Regions from separate parts of the Rhodococcus sp. MPR-R1B genome, predicted to be linked through region 2. Evidence: riboswitches for the same ligand, from Rfam matches in the RefSeq annotation. Region 2 holds a riboswitch; each other region holds the start of a gene.
What was found. Region 2 has a riboswitch for S-adenosylmethionine ahead of AC1Q61_RS14030 (putative leader peptide). Riboswitches for the same ligand answer to the same signal wherever they lie in the genome.
Positions count from the first base shown of each region.

Region 1: linked by a shared signal. The riboswitch ahead of AC1Q61_RS03365 (LLM class flavin-dependent oxidoreductase) and the one ahead of AC1Q61_RS14030 (putative leader peptide) in region 2 are both predicted to bind S-adenosylmethionine.
Region 3: linked by a shared signal. The riboswitch ahead of AC1Q61_RS24815 (aminotransferase class V-fold PLP-dependent enzyme) and the one ahead of AC1Q61_RS14030 (putative leader peptide) in region 2 are both predicted to bind S-adenosylmethionine.

Region 1 is NZ_JBXAFO010000002.1:130,378-134,872, forward strand. It holds tRNA gene AC1Q61_RS03350 (tRNA-Asp) at 1-49, shown strand, start outside; tRNA gene AC1Q61_RS03355 (tRNA-Phe) at 120-196, shown strand; gene AC1Q61_RS03360 (ABC transporter substrate-binding protein) at 438-2,066, shown strand; SAM riboswitch class I at 2,246-2,341, shown strand; gene AC1Q61_RS03365 (LLM class flavin-dependent oxidoreductase) at 2,346-3,425, shown strand; gene AC1Q61_RS03370 (NtaA/DmoA family FMN-dependent monooxygenase) at 3,455-4,495, shown strand, end outside.
Region 2 is NZ_JBXAFO010000008.1:188,518-193,012, forward strand. It holds gene AC1Q61_RS14020 (FAD-dependent oxidoreductase) at 1-983, shown strand, start outside; gene AC1Q61_RS14025 (GNAT family N-acetyltransferase) at 992-1,582, shown strand; SAM riboswitch class I at 1,600-1,694, shown strand; gene AC1Q61_RS14030 (putative leader peptide) at 1,703-1,792, shown strand; gene AC1Q61_RS14035 (ABC transporter substrate-binding protein) at 1,932-3,569, shown strand; gene AC1Q61_RS14040 (ABC transporter permease) at 3,572-4,495, shown strand, end outside.
Region 3 is NZ_JBXAFO010000022.1:25,030-29,524, reverse strand. It holds gene AC1Q61_RS24820 (LLM class oxidoreductase) at 1-422, opposite strand, end outside; gene AC1Q61_RS24815 (aminotransferase class V-fold PLP-dependent enzyme) at 633-1,958, opposite strand; SAM riboswitch class IV at 2,012-2,126, opposite strand; gene AC1Q61_RS24810 (PucR family transcriptional regulator) at 2,187-3,722, opposite strand; gene AC1Q61_RS24805 (DUF917 domain-containing protein) at 3,719-4,495, opposite strand, start outside.

The DNA.
Region 1 (4,495 bases), on a different contig from region 2:
CGCCGCCCTGTCACGGCGGAGGTCGCGGGTTCGAGTCCCGTCAGGGTCGCAAAGCTTTGTTCTCAATCAATCGGTTGAGAACAAAGCAATGCGATAGGCATTCGGTTCGGGTGCCGTCCGGCCAGGTAGCTCAGTTGGTACGAGCGTCCGCCTGAAAAGCGGAAGGTCGCCGGTTCGATCCCGGCCCTGGCCACCATAATTCTTATCGAAAAGCTCCAATCTCATGTTCTTCGAACATAAGGTTGGAGCTTTTTCGTATTCGGATGTCAGTCGCCGTCAACCACTCGGCCCGATCATCTCAGTTATGCGCATCCTTTGTCTCCGTGAATGTTTCCGGTCACCGGGAACGTGCTGGGCGTCACTCCACAGAGGACATCACTATTAGCCGATTGCGGCCGATCCGTGGCTGCGTCTACTGAAAGTGAGGTGGAATCTCCGTGTCGCACTCGAGATCTTGGCGCATCGGGAAAGTCAGCCGGGTCACCGTCGCATTGTTCGGTACCGGGGTTCTATTGGTGGGCTGCGCGAGCAATGGTGACGACAGCGGGACCGATACGACGACCGCGTCGGCGGACGTCGTGACCGGCATGGTCAACGAGCAGCCTGATCCGGGAACTGCGGTGGCCGGCGGGACCATGACGTACGGCGTACAGGTGCTCGTTCCCTCACTCGACCCGACGAAGACGGCCGCGCGCGGCGGTTCCGGCGGTGAGGCCTTCGCTGCTGTGTACGACGTCCTGATGAGTTACGACACTGCGAGCGGCGAGTTCGAGCCCAAGTTGGCTGAATCGCTCGAGACAGCTGACGACGGAGCCACCTGGACGCTGAAACTTCGCGACGGTGTGAAGTTCAGTGACGGCACCACCCTCGACGCCAACGCCGTGATCGCGAGCATCGATCGGTACAACGCGGGCAAGGGCAATGGCGCCGAACTGTGGCTGGCTTCGGTGGAATCGGCGCAGGCAAGCGGTCCGACGACAGTGGAATTCAAGCTGAAGACGCCGTGGATGCGTTTTCCGTCGATGCTCGCTCTCGGGCACGGGATGATCGTCGCCCCGAGTTCGCAGCAGGGCGACAAGTTCACCGCCATCGGAGCCGGACCCTTCACCGAAGATGTCTTCACACCGAGCGTCGAGCGAATCTTCAAGGCCAACCCGTCCTACTACGGCGGCGCCCCCAAGCTGGACAAGTTGCGGATGGTTGCGCTCAACGGTCCGCAGGCCAATCTCGAATCATTGAACAGCGGTCAGCTCGATGTCGCCTACATTCGCGGCCTCACGTCGGCGATCAATTCCGCCAAGTCCGCTGGCTACCCCGGCTACATCGACGTGCTCAATGCCGGTAGTGCCGAGATTATCAACAACCGTGAGGGCCGACCGGGCTCGGATGTTCGCGTTCGCCAGGCCATCGGCTACGCGCTGGACACCACGTTGATCGATCAGCGAGTGGAAAACGGTGAGGGACTGCCGGGCTCGGAGTTGTTCGGTCCGACGTCTCAATGGCATGTAGACACACCGGGTATTGCCTACGACCCCGAAAAGGCCAAGGAGCTTCTGAATCAGGCGAAGGCAGACGGATACGACGGCAGCCTCGACTACGTCGCGCTCAGTGAGCCCAAGGACCACGCGATCGGCCTCGCCGTGCAGTCACTGTTGCAGGCCGTCGGGTTCGAGGTGAACTTGATCTTGGCCAACAACGCCGGCGACATCGTGCAGAACGTCTACGTCAAGCACGATTTCGACCTCGCGCACGCGGGCATCGGAATGTACGAGTCGATTCTCGATCTCGGATTGTTCTCCACGACCAACAGCACCTCGATGGCGAATACTGCTGGATATGCGAACCCGGCGATGGATCAGCTGATCGCAGATCTACAACAGGCCAAGGACAATTCGTCGACCCTGGCGATCATCGGCAAAATTCAGACGCTGTGGAACGAGACGGTTCCATCGGCGCCGATCGGCGGGCTCACGTCGTTCTGGGCTTGGCAGAAGAACGTGCACGGTGTGGTTCCGACTGCAACCGGCATCATGCTGTTCGATCAGGCATGGATGGGCGCGAAGTAGCGTTCCAGCGCACACCGAGAGCTCCGTCCGACGCGAGTCGGGCGGGGCTCTTTCGTGTCTACGTCGGCTAGCGTTGCGCAACCCTTTCGATCAGGATGATTGTATTGAAATATGTTGTAGGTCAATATGATTCGACAAGCGTGATTTGACTTGCCCAGCGTGGCCCGCATAGATTGCATCCACCATCCAGAGTGGCTGAGAGACCTGGCTCGATGATGCCGCAGCAACCCGCTACCTAACCGCAGTGTGGGTGCTACCGCCAGGACCGATGGAGGACACATGACTGTATTTGCCGTGGGTATCGAACTGGACGGCGAGGGCACTCACCCCGCTGCCTGGCGCCGAAGCTCACACCGCCCGGACCAGCTGCTCACGGGCAAAGCCGTGCGCGATCGCGTCGCGGCTGCCGAGAATGCCGGCTTCACGTTCGCGACGTTCGACGATTCCATCCTCCCCCCGAGTGGTGACGTCGTCGGCCGCATCGATGCCGTCTCGAGGGCGTCGTACGTGGCGGCGACAACCAGCACGATCGGGCTGGTCCCCGTCGTCGGGACCACGTACGCCGAACCGTTTCATACGTCCTCGCAATTGGCGACGTTGGACTACTCCTCGCGTGGGCGTGGCGGCTGGCTTGCTGTTCCGGTCGAAGACGATGCCGCGGCGAGGGCGTGGGGGAGGGCTCCGGTAACAACGGAGTCGGCGCGTCAGCAAGAGCAGCGGGATTCGGTCACCGTTGTGACCGATCTCTGGGACTCGTGGGAGGACGACGCCGTCGTTCGTGACTATCTCAGTGGGCGTTTCCTCGAGCGTGATCGTCTGCATTACGTCAATTTCGAGGGCGACACGTTCTCGGTGAAGGGGCCCGCAATCGTTCCGCGGCCGCCTCAAGGCCAGTTGGTGGTGTTCGGCCGCTACGGCGAAATCGATCCACGCCAGCCGGATGTTGTTCTCGTTTCCGGTGATTCGGTGGAGACCATTGCACAGTCGGCTGCCAAGGCGCGCGATGAGGGCGCGTCATTGGTGGTCGCCGAGGTCGATGTGGCATTCGATACGCCGAATCTGTCTGCGGCGCAGCGGAGGACCGAGCTGAACTCGTACGGGAATGCCGTCGTCACCGGCCGACTGCTCCTGGCTGCAGATCCGGGGGAAGCGGCCGTGGTTCTGAAGGAATTGGCGGGACACCTCGACGGTGTTCATTTCCATGCTCTCGTGATCGACGAGGACCTTCCGGTGCTGGCCAAATTCGTGCTTCCGACGCTGTCCAAGGCCGGGTTGACGCGACGCCCGGTTCCGGGATCGACCCTGAGGGACAACCTCGGTCTGCAGCGGCCCGCAAATCGATTCGCCCACTCCTCCTGACTTGACTTCGCGCTAAGGATATTTCGGCCATGACTGCATCACGCTCCGCCGTACCTCGACCCGACGCTCACGTTCACTTCGGCGTCTTCTTCCAGGGGGTCAACCACACCACCATCTGGTCCGATTCCGCGAGCGGATCCCAGATCGACTTCGAGACGTTTCGGCGGTTGGTACTCACCGCCGAGCGAGGTCTGTTCGACGCCTTCTTCCTCGGTGAAGGCCTGCGGCTTCGGGAACAGAACGGCAAGATTCTCGATCTGGATATCGCCGGCCGCCCCGACGCCATTGCGCAGTTGGCCGCCCTCGCCGGTATCACCGACAAGATCGGGTTGGTCGCGACACAGAACACCACGTACAACGAACCGGCCGACCTTGCGCGTCGACTCTCCGGCCTCGACCTACTTTCCGACGGACGGGCCGGCTGGAATGCGGTGACCACCGACAACGCGTGGACGGGAGAGAACTTCCGTCGCGGTGGTTTCCTCGACCACTCCCTGCGCTACGAGCGTGCCGGGCAGTTCATCGAAACCGCGCGGGCACTGTGGGATTCGTGGGCCGACGACGCGATCTCGGATTCTCGTACGTCCGAGAACTGGTCTACTCCGGGCGCCGTCGGCGCCGTGCGCAGGCAGACTTCACAGTTCGACATCTCCGTGACGCCGACGCTTCCCCGAAGCCGCCAGGGGCATCCGGTCATCTTCCAAGCGGGTGATTCTCCGAGTGGACGCGATTTCGCGGCGACCCATGCCGACGTCATCTTCTCGCGACACGGGACTCATTTCGACGGCGCGCTCGACTTCGCCGACGACATTCGGGCTCGGTTGCGTAAAGCCGGGCGACCGGAGGACGACGTCAAGATCTTGCCCAGCACGCAGATCGTGTTGGCGGAGAACGAGTCCGAAGTCGAGGAGAAGGCACGGTGGGTCCTCGAAGGCCAGTTCACCGGTCAGACTGCCCTCTCTCTCGTCGGACTGGTGTGGGGTAAGGACCTTTCCGATCGAGACCCCGACGGTCCACTCCCCGAGCAAGATCCGGTTGCCCGCCCGGTTTCGGAGACGCGCGGTTCCGCG
Region 2 (4,495 bases):
GTGCGTCGCACGGTACTTCGCGTATCTATCGGCAGGCGTACGACAATCACCTGTACACAGGTTTGGCGGCCGGCGCGCTGCCGCTGTGGCGGGAGTTGGAGACCACGACGGACGTCGGGTTCCTGGAACTCACCGGTGCCGTTGATCACGGCCTGCCGCAGGCAGTGCAGTCCAAGGCGAAGATACTTCGCGAGGCGGGCATCAAGGGTGAGATCCTCACTCCTGCCGAGGCGTCCGCCCGTTGGCCGGGGCTGCGATTCGACACCACGGTGCTCCATCATCCCGACGCAGGCCGGTTGCACGCGGACCGCGCCGTGACCGCTCTGAAGGCAGGAGCGGTGTTTGCGGGCGCCGAGGTCCGTCACGATGTTCGGGTGTTGGCACTCGCGCGGGCGTCCTACGGCGTGGACGTGGTGACGGACAGTGGAACGCTCGCAGCTCGTCAGGCCGTGATCGCGGCCGGTGCGTGGACTGCAGATCTGATCGCAGACAGCGGTCTCGGCTCCGAGATCGTATTGCCGACACTGCGCACGACACAGGAACAACCAGCACACTTCGCACCGCTCGATCCCGGAGTCGAGTGGCCGAGTTTCGTTCACCACACCGGCGCAGAATTGGAGACCGCGGGGATCTACGGGCTCGGTTCCGAGGACGGGATCAAGATCGGCGAACACGCGACCGGGCCGGTGGTGACTCCGCAGACCCGTGACTACACCCCTGACGTCGACGGAGAGCGGCGATTGGCCCAGTACGCCGAGTCGTGGTTGCCCGGCGTCGATTCCACCCGTGTCGAGTCGATCACGTGCCTGTACACGAGCACGCCGGACAGTAACTTCGTCATCGACCGAGTCGGCGCCGTCACGGTGGCGGCGGGATTCTCGGGGCACGGGTTCAAGTTCGGTCCGGCCTTGGGTGAACTTGTGGCGGACCTCGTCGACGGAACCACCCTCGCTCCGGAAGTTTTCAGGCTGGGGGAGCGTTGACCAGATTCATGGAGGAAAGTGTTGTGGCACTGGAGCTCGGTACTCGACAGCTTGAGGGTGTCGGAGCGGTAGAGGTCTATTCGGTATCGCAGGACGATCCCTTGGCAGCTCCACTGATCGCGGAGTTGGCACTCGAATACAGTTCGCGTTACGGCGGGACTCGCGAAGCGATGCTCGATGATCTCACGACGTATCCGGCAGAAGAATTTGCCTACCCGCAGGGTGCGCTTCTGGTGCTCACCCACGACGGTCTGCCGATCGCCGGTGGTGCGTTTCGTCAATTCGATTCCACCACTGCCGAACTGAAGAGAATCTGGACGTCGGTCGACTATCGGAAGCGCGGCCTCGGCAAGGCCGTCGTTCGCGAGTTGGAACGAGAGATCGAACTTCGTGGATACAACCGTGTGTTTCTCACGACGGGTCCTCGGCAGCCGGAGGCCGTCGCGCTGTATCTGTCCAGTGGATACACACCGCTTTACGACGCTTCACTCTCGCCCGAAGAGGTGGGCGTCCACCCGTTCGAGAAACAACTTCGGGTGCTCGAAAATGTGACTCGAGCAGCAATTCCTACCGACCGGGTTGACAACACCCGGGTTTGACCTCGTACACTTGCGAACGACCATCCAGAGCGACCGAGAGACCTGGCTCATTGAAGTCGCAGCAACCCCCCGAGTGATCGGGTGCGGGTGCTACCGCCAGGACCGATGGAGGAACACGAAATGAAGGCAGTCGAAGGCGGTTTCGATACCGCCTGGTCGCGTCGTCACGTAGACCTGTGCCGCACCGCGGGATCTTTCTGTACCAACTGACCTCTCGGTCAGTCATTCACACTCAGGCGAGTCGTCGACAAGTCTGTTTTCTCTTCTCTCACAAGTGATTCGTGCTCGATCGCCTTTTTCGTCTCAGGCGACGGGTGCGCTCTTCGGCATGCCTCTTTAGGAGTTCTTGGTGTCTTCGCCCTCATTCGGTGCCCGCAAACGCGCGACCGTAATCGCCGGTATCGGTGCTGTCTCGGTTCTCGGCACCGTCCTCGCCGGCTGCAGCAGCGGGAGTGACAGTGCTGCCGACGCAGGCCCCGCCCAGTCCGGCGGAACCCTTCGCTACGGTCTGTCGCAGGCGCCGACGTGCGCCGATCCGGCCCAGGCCGGCAGTAACCAGACCGTGTATGTCACTCGGACAGTGGTGGATTCGCTTACCGATCAAAATCCCGACACCGGAGAGATCACCCCGTGGCTCGCCAAGAGTTGGGAGATCAGCCCCGACGCCGCTAGCTTCACGTTCGTCCTTCGCGACGACGCCACCTTCAGTGACGGCACACCGGTGACGGCGGATTCGGTGAAGAAGACCTTCGACTCGGTCAAGAACCTGGGACCGAACGCGTCGTTGGCGAAGAGTTACCTGTCCTCGTACACCGGTACCGACGTCGTAGATGCTCACACGGCGAAGATCAATTTCTCCGGACCCAATGTTCAGTTCCTGCAAGCAACTTCGACGCCACAGCTCGGAATCCTCGCCGATTCCACCACCGCGCTGGCATCCGAGCAGCGCTGCCCCGGTGCAGCGGTGATCGCCTCCGGACCGTTCGTGTACACCGACTGGCAGCAGGACAAGAGCGTCAAGATCGCCAAGCGTGCGGGATACAACTGGGCCTCGGATGCGGTCGCGCATCAGGGCGAGGCGTACCTCGACGGCGTCGACTTCACGGTGGTTCCCGAATCCGGTGTGCGGGCGGGCAGCGTGGCCTCCGGCCAGCTCGATGCGGTCAGCGATGCGCTTCCGCAGGATGCGCCGCAAATCGAGGGCGCGGGTGGACGAATCCTCACAAGGCCGAACCCGGGTGTGAGCTTCTTCTTCCAGCCCAACGTCAGTCGCGGCGTTCTCGCTGATCAGGCTGTTCGTCAGGCCATCATTCCCGCGATCAACCGCCAAGAACTCGTCGACACCGTTCTGGATCCGTCGTTCTTCCCGGCCACGAGCCCGCTGGCTCACACCACTCCGCTCTACAGCGACGAATCCAGTGTCGTGACGTACGACGCCGACAAGTCGGCGAAACTCCTCGACGCGGCTGGTTGGAAGACCGGCAGCGACGGTATCCGCGAGAAGGACGGGCAGAAGCTCACTTTCAGCGTCACCTTCAGTCCGGTGTTCTCGGGTAACCAGGCCATCCTCGAGCTCGTGCAGCAGCAGCTCAAGAAGGTCGGCGTCGACCTGCAGCTCAACTTGGTCTCGAACGGTGAATGGACCGAGAAGGGAGTATCGGGTGATTACGATTCGCTGTATTACAACAGCACTCGCGCGGACGCCGACATCTTGCGGGCATCGTTCAGCACCGAAGGCCGCAACCTGAACCGTCGCGGCGCAGATCCGGAGCTCGACAAGGTACTCACAGACCAGCTTGCAGCCACGGACAACGGCCAACGCGGCGAACTGGTATCCACCGCACAGGAATTGATCCTCGACCGTGGACTCTCCATCCCCACCATCGAGCTCTCGCAGGCCATCGGCGCCGGATCGAGTGTGCAGGACCTGAACTTCGAAGCCTCCTCGCGCCTGCAGTTCTACGACGCATGGTTGTCGGGTAAGTAATCATGACTCGATACGTACTCACCCGACTGGGCCAGGCCGCAGTGGTTCTGTGGGCCGCCTTCACCATCTCGTTCGTGATTCTGTTCCTCCTGCCGAGTGATCCCGTCAGCATGGCTGCCGACTCGTCCGGTCAGGGTGTTGCAGTGGATCAGGCTGCGCTCGATCAGCTTCGGGCACGGTACGGCTTGGACCAGTCGGTGTGGGTGCAGTACTGGACGTCGCTGACGAATGCTCTTCGCGGCGATTTCGGTACGTCCATCTCCACCGGTCAGTCGGTGACGGATGCCATCTTCTCGGCGCTGCCGAGCACTCTGGTCTTGGCAACCACCGCTTTGGTTCTGGCCGTGTTGTTCGGAGTGGCGATCGCGTTCTTCGCTACCTACACCCGCAAGCGGTGGCTCGCGAATCTGTTGTTCTCGCTGCCGCCGCTGGGTGTGGCGGTGCCTACCTTCTGGGTTGGCCTGATTCTTCTGCAGCTGTTCTCGTTCCGTCTGCACATCTTCCCCGCTTTCGGAGACAAGGGATTCGCAACGGTGATTCTTCCGGCGATCACCTTGGCGATCCCGACCGGCGCGGTGATCGCGCAGGTGCTCACGACCAGCCTGCAGTCGACGCTACGTTCGCCGCACGTGGAGACTGCGTACGCCAAGGGCGCAAGCCGTTGGCGCGTGCAGACCCGTCACGCGTTGCGACTGGCGAGCATTCCGGCATTCACCATTGCCGGTGTGCTGGTCGGCACGCTGCTGGCGGGCTCGGTGGTTGTGGAAACGGTGTTCTCCCGCGCGGGCGTCGGCCGTCTGACACAGACGTCGGTGATGGCGCAGGACATCCCGGTGGTGCAGGGAGTCGTTGTGTTCGCCTCTCTCGTGTTCGTGCTCGTCAACCTCGCGGTCGACCTCTTCTACCCCTTGATAGATCCACGGATC
Region 3 (4,495 bases), on a different contig from region 2:
GCGATCAAACTGCCGAGACCGGAAGGCGTTCCGACGTAATGAAGCGAAACGGGAACCCGCGGCGAGGTCAACGCGCTGTCCAACTGCGCAAGCTCCTTACGAGCGGAGCGAGCCTCCGGCGCGATCAGAATCTCGAGATCGACCAGCACTGCGACGCTGTCGGGATCGCGTCCTTCTTCGGCGACGGCAGCGCGTATCCGTGCGCGTTCGAGCTGTGCCTCACGCAGATCCGCAGCGCGAATCCGAACCACATTGGTAGGGAATGAAGCCAAATCGAGAGCCTTTTCACCCTCGGTGAGGTCCACCCAGTAGTCGCCGCCGATGATGGGCAGGTTGCCGGGTGCGCCCTCAGCGGCCGGATGGTGACCGGATCCGGTCAACTCGACCGCTACGTGCAGAGAATGCGAAGCGAGTGAAGACATGTGAGACCTCCGAAAATCAGAAAAGTATGGGATGAGCGAGACGAATCGTCAGCTCGAACACATTCCTGAAGAGGTGCGGCACAGATCGACATGGCGACGGCACCACTGACCGAGAGTGATGCTCACTCTCGAAGGGGTGGCGGGAAAATCCGCTGGTGCCATGGCTGCCATGCTAGTTGTCCGTTCGAGTTTTCGGGGACCGAGCTCAGCTCAGACGCACTCGGCTGCGCCGGCATTGTCGTCTGCGGCTCCGAGGAAGGGGCGGGTCTCGGGCACAGGGTTCCACGCACCTGCCGTCTTCGCGTACTTCCAATCACGCTGATTCGAAACCAGGATGTTCACGGCGTCGACCAACCGCGTCACGTCGTCCGAGCTGCTACCGAGGCCGAGGCTGGCGCGAACTGCACCGCCGGAGAGGCCGAGGCGCGCGAGAACCGGATGTGCGCAGAAGCGACCGTCGCGAACTCCGATGCCGTGCTCGGCGGAGAGGAATGCGGCGATCTCGCCCGCTTCGAATCCGTCGACGGTGAAGGTGACGATTCCGACGGCGTCGGGAGCGTCGTTCCACAGTCGCACGAGTGAGACGCCCTCGATGGCGGACAAGCCGTCAGTGAGCTGGGCGGTGAGCGCCTTCTCATGCTCGGCGATCACGTCGAAGTCCAGGGCGTGCAGGGTTTCGCAGGCGGTCGCGATGGCTGCCGCACCGAGCACGTTGGGGGAACCCGCCTCGTGGCGTGCGGGCGCGCAAGCCCACTCGGTGGATTCGATGGTCACCTCACGCACGGCGCCGCCGCCGGCGAGGTACGGCTGAGCTTCGTCGAGCCAGTCACGGCGGCCGACGAGAACGCCGGCGCCGAAGGGCGCGTACAGCTTGTGGCCCGAGAACGCTACGTAGTCGACGCCGCATTCCTGCAGGTCGATGCGACGGTGGGGAGCCAACTGAGCAGCGTCGACGAGGATACGTGCGCCGCAACGGTGAGCGATGTCAGCCAAACGTGCAATCGGCAGGATCTCACCGGTCACGTTGGAGGCCCCGGTGATTGCGAGCAGCGCGGCAGGCTTGGTGCACAGTTCACCGATCAGACGCTCGATCGTTTCTTCGATGGTGTCTGCGGCGGTGACGATACGAGCGTCGTTCCACGGCAACAGGTTTGCGTGATGCTCGACGTCGAGGACGACGGTGCTGCCGGGGACGCACTGCGCAAGCAGGTTCAGCGAATCGGTGGTGTTCCGGGTGAAGACGACAACCTGATCGTCGGCACAGTTCACGAAACGAGCAACGGATTCACGAGCGTTCTCGTAGGTGAGCGTGGAGATCCGGGACGCGTAGCCGGCACCGCGGTGGACGCTGGCGTACGTGGGCAACAATTCGGCGATACGGTCGGTGACCTGGGCCAATGCCGGCGCGCTGGCCGCGTAGTCGAAGTTGGCGTAGGAGCATTCGCCGCCCTGAACCAATGGAACCTGCAGGTCGGCACCCGAAACCTTGGCAATCGCGGTGGTGTAGCAGGTGTCGGCACTCAATACAGCAGTCATCGAAGACAATCCTCACGTTCAAGGACTCGTTCGTCGGGAGATGGCCCCGGAAGAGTCCGCGCTTGCCGCATTCGTTTTCGAACGCAGCCGGGTCGTCACCCGGAGCACCCCACCGCGGAGGAGGGTTGCCGACCAGCAAGCCGGGGCTGAACACTGGTACTCGTGACCTGGCAACGAGGATGGCAGGAACCTCCCGCGCTTGTCAAGACGAAGCTGCGAAGACCGTCGTCACGGCGCGATCGTCCGGCAGGCGAGGTGGAGCGCAAGCCTGGTTTCCGGATCGGCCAGATCGACCGAGAGAAGGCGCTGAATTCTATCGATCCGACTCGATACCGTGTTGCGGTGCAAGCCCATTCGGGTTGCGGTGTGAGCCAGAGACGATTCTTCGTCGAGGTACGTCGACAGAGTCTCGAGCAACTCTCCATTGGAATCGCGTAGCGGTGCGAGCAATGCCGCAGCCGCAGGCTGGAAGGTGTCGGTTCGCGTCCACGCCAGCAGCAACTGCGCCAGCCCGAGGCGGTCCACGTGCAGGAATCGACCTGTTTGAGATCGGGAACCGGCGAGCCGAGCGGCATCCCCGGCCTCCGACAGGGACGAACCGATTCCAGCCGGACCGTCGTGTGCGCGTCCCACACCTACCCAGGTCTCCATCGTGGGTTCCAACCTCGCCTGAGCTGCACGGATGCACTCGGCGATCCTGGTGATCGCCTCCGGTCGCGGCTCGCCTGGCAGAGTCGTCCACGCCGCCCAGCCGTCAGCCTGTTCCACGACATTGGCGTCGATTCCCTCGGCGGCGAGAGCATCTGCAACCTCGCTGCGTCTTGCCACCAGGTCGACCTCACCGACCGCCAGGACTTTGATGCCGATGTGCCATCCGTCCAGCATCCAACCCGCGTCGAGTGCGCGCCGGAGCAGTCCGGGTGTGGCGTCTGCTGACGTGTCGATCAGTTCACCGAGCAACGCGCTACGCCGGCGCGCTTCACGCTCGTCGACCATGCGCGCAACGGCCAGTCGGTGCCCGGCAGCCAACGAGGCCACGTCGAGAACCACTGAGAGAGAAGCCTCTTCGACGCTTTGACGCACCGGGAGCAGCACCGCCAGCCAGGGCTCTCGGGCTGCGCCGGACATCACCGGGCACGCAATCAGGACCCCGCCGGAGTCCAATTCGACCGTGGTGGGCGCCCCGCGACCCGACAACATACCGGCAGCTGCTCGATCAGCGTCTGACAACAGGTCGGCGCCGGTCATCGGACGTCCGGACGTGTCCAGGAGAAAGAATGAACGCTGAAAGGTGTTCAGTAGCACCGACAGAAGATTCTCGACGCTTCCTCCGGCTCGTTGGCCCGCGTGTGTCGCCCGCAGTACTGCGTCGGCCATCACCGCCCGCGAATTCGAGAGAAGATCACGAAGATCCACGCTGAACTGCCACGGGTCGGATACTCCGAGCACCACCAGTCCGAGCCGATCGGCAAGCAACGAGAGATTCGCATCCTCCGCCGCAGTGCTGTGCACAGCGACCACCTGGCAGCCGGTCGCCGCTGTGCGCCGAAGGAGAGCGTCGAATCTCCACTCCCCGATGTCGATTCGATCGAGAATCACCAGAACTGATCCTGAACTCGCCGCATCCGACACGGCCTCGGCCGACTGTGCCGATTCCCCGGTGAGTGCTCCCACTGTCGTCACGACGGGATCACCCTCCCCGGCCAGTCGATACAGCCCGACAAAGGCCGGGTTGTTCAGCAACGCCGAAACACTCGCGCTCATCGCGCCTCCATCAGCACTGCGTCGTGGTCGATCCCGAATGCCCGCGGGCCGACAACTTTCAATCTGCCCACTTCTTCCGCCCACCACTGTGGACCGGGAAGAACCAACACGGCCACATCGTGCCCCTGGTGCACGGATTCACACGAGACGAAGGCGCCGGTCCGCACGTCGAGCAACGTCACGATGTCCGGGCACGTTGCAATCATCTCGCCGTCCAACGCGACGGTCAGGAACTCACTCTCGAATTCGACTCGTATCACCGCGGAATCGTGTTCGAGAATCACGCTGCCCCGACGATCGCCGGTGTCCGGACGACTACGACGGACCGCACGCACCCGGCCAGTCCCCATTACCAGGGCCCCGGAGCTCTCCGCGATCTCCTGCCAACTGCCCAGGGCCCCGATGTGCTGACCCAGTTCGTGTGCTCGGGAGAGAGTTCCCGGAATGCACGCCTCCTGCACCGTCCGCGCATCGATCGACGCGATCGCCAGAGCGCCCCAACCGCTGGTTCTCCCGATCAACGACCGCACTGCTACCTCGGCGCCGAGCACATCCACTCCGTCGACGACGGTAATGAGGCCGCCGGGCTGGGCGAGTGTGACCGGGCACAATTCCAACCCGGCTGCGGCGAGAGAGAAGTGATCGAGCCGCGGCATCGCTCGACCCAGCAGGTCCGCGTCGACCACGGGAATTCCCAACGCCAACGCCGCCGCAATTCCGGAGAGAGCGTTGAGTCCACCGCCTTCGAAAGTCATCACCGCGGTCGGACGCTT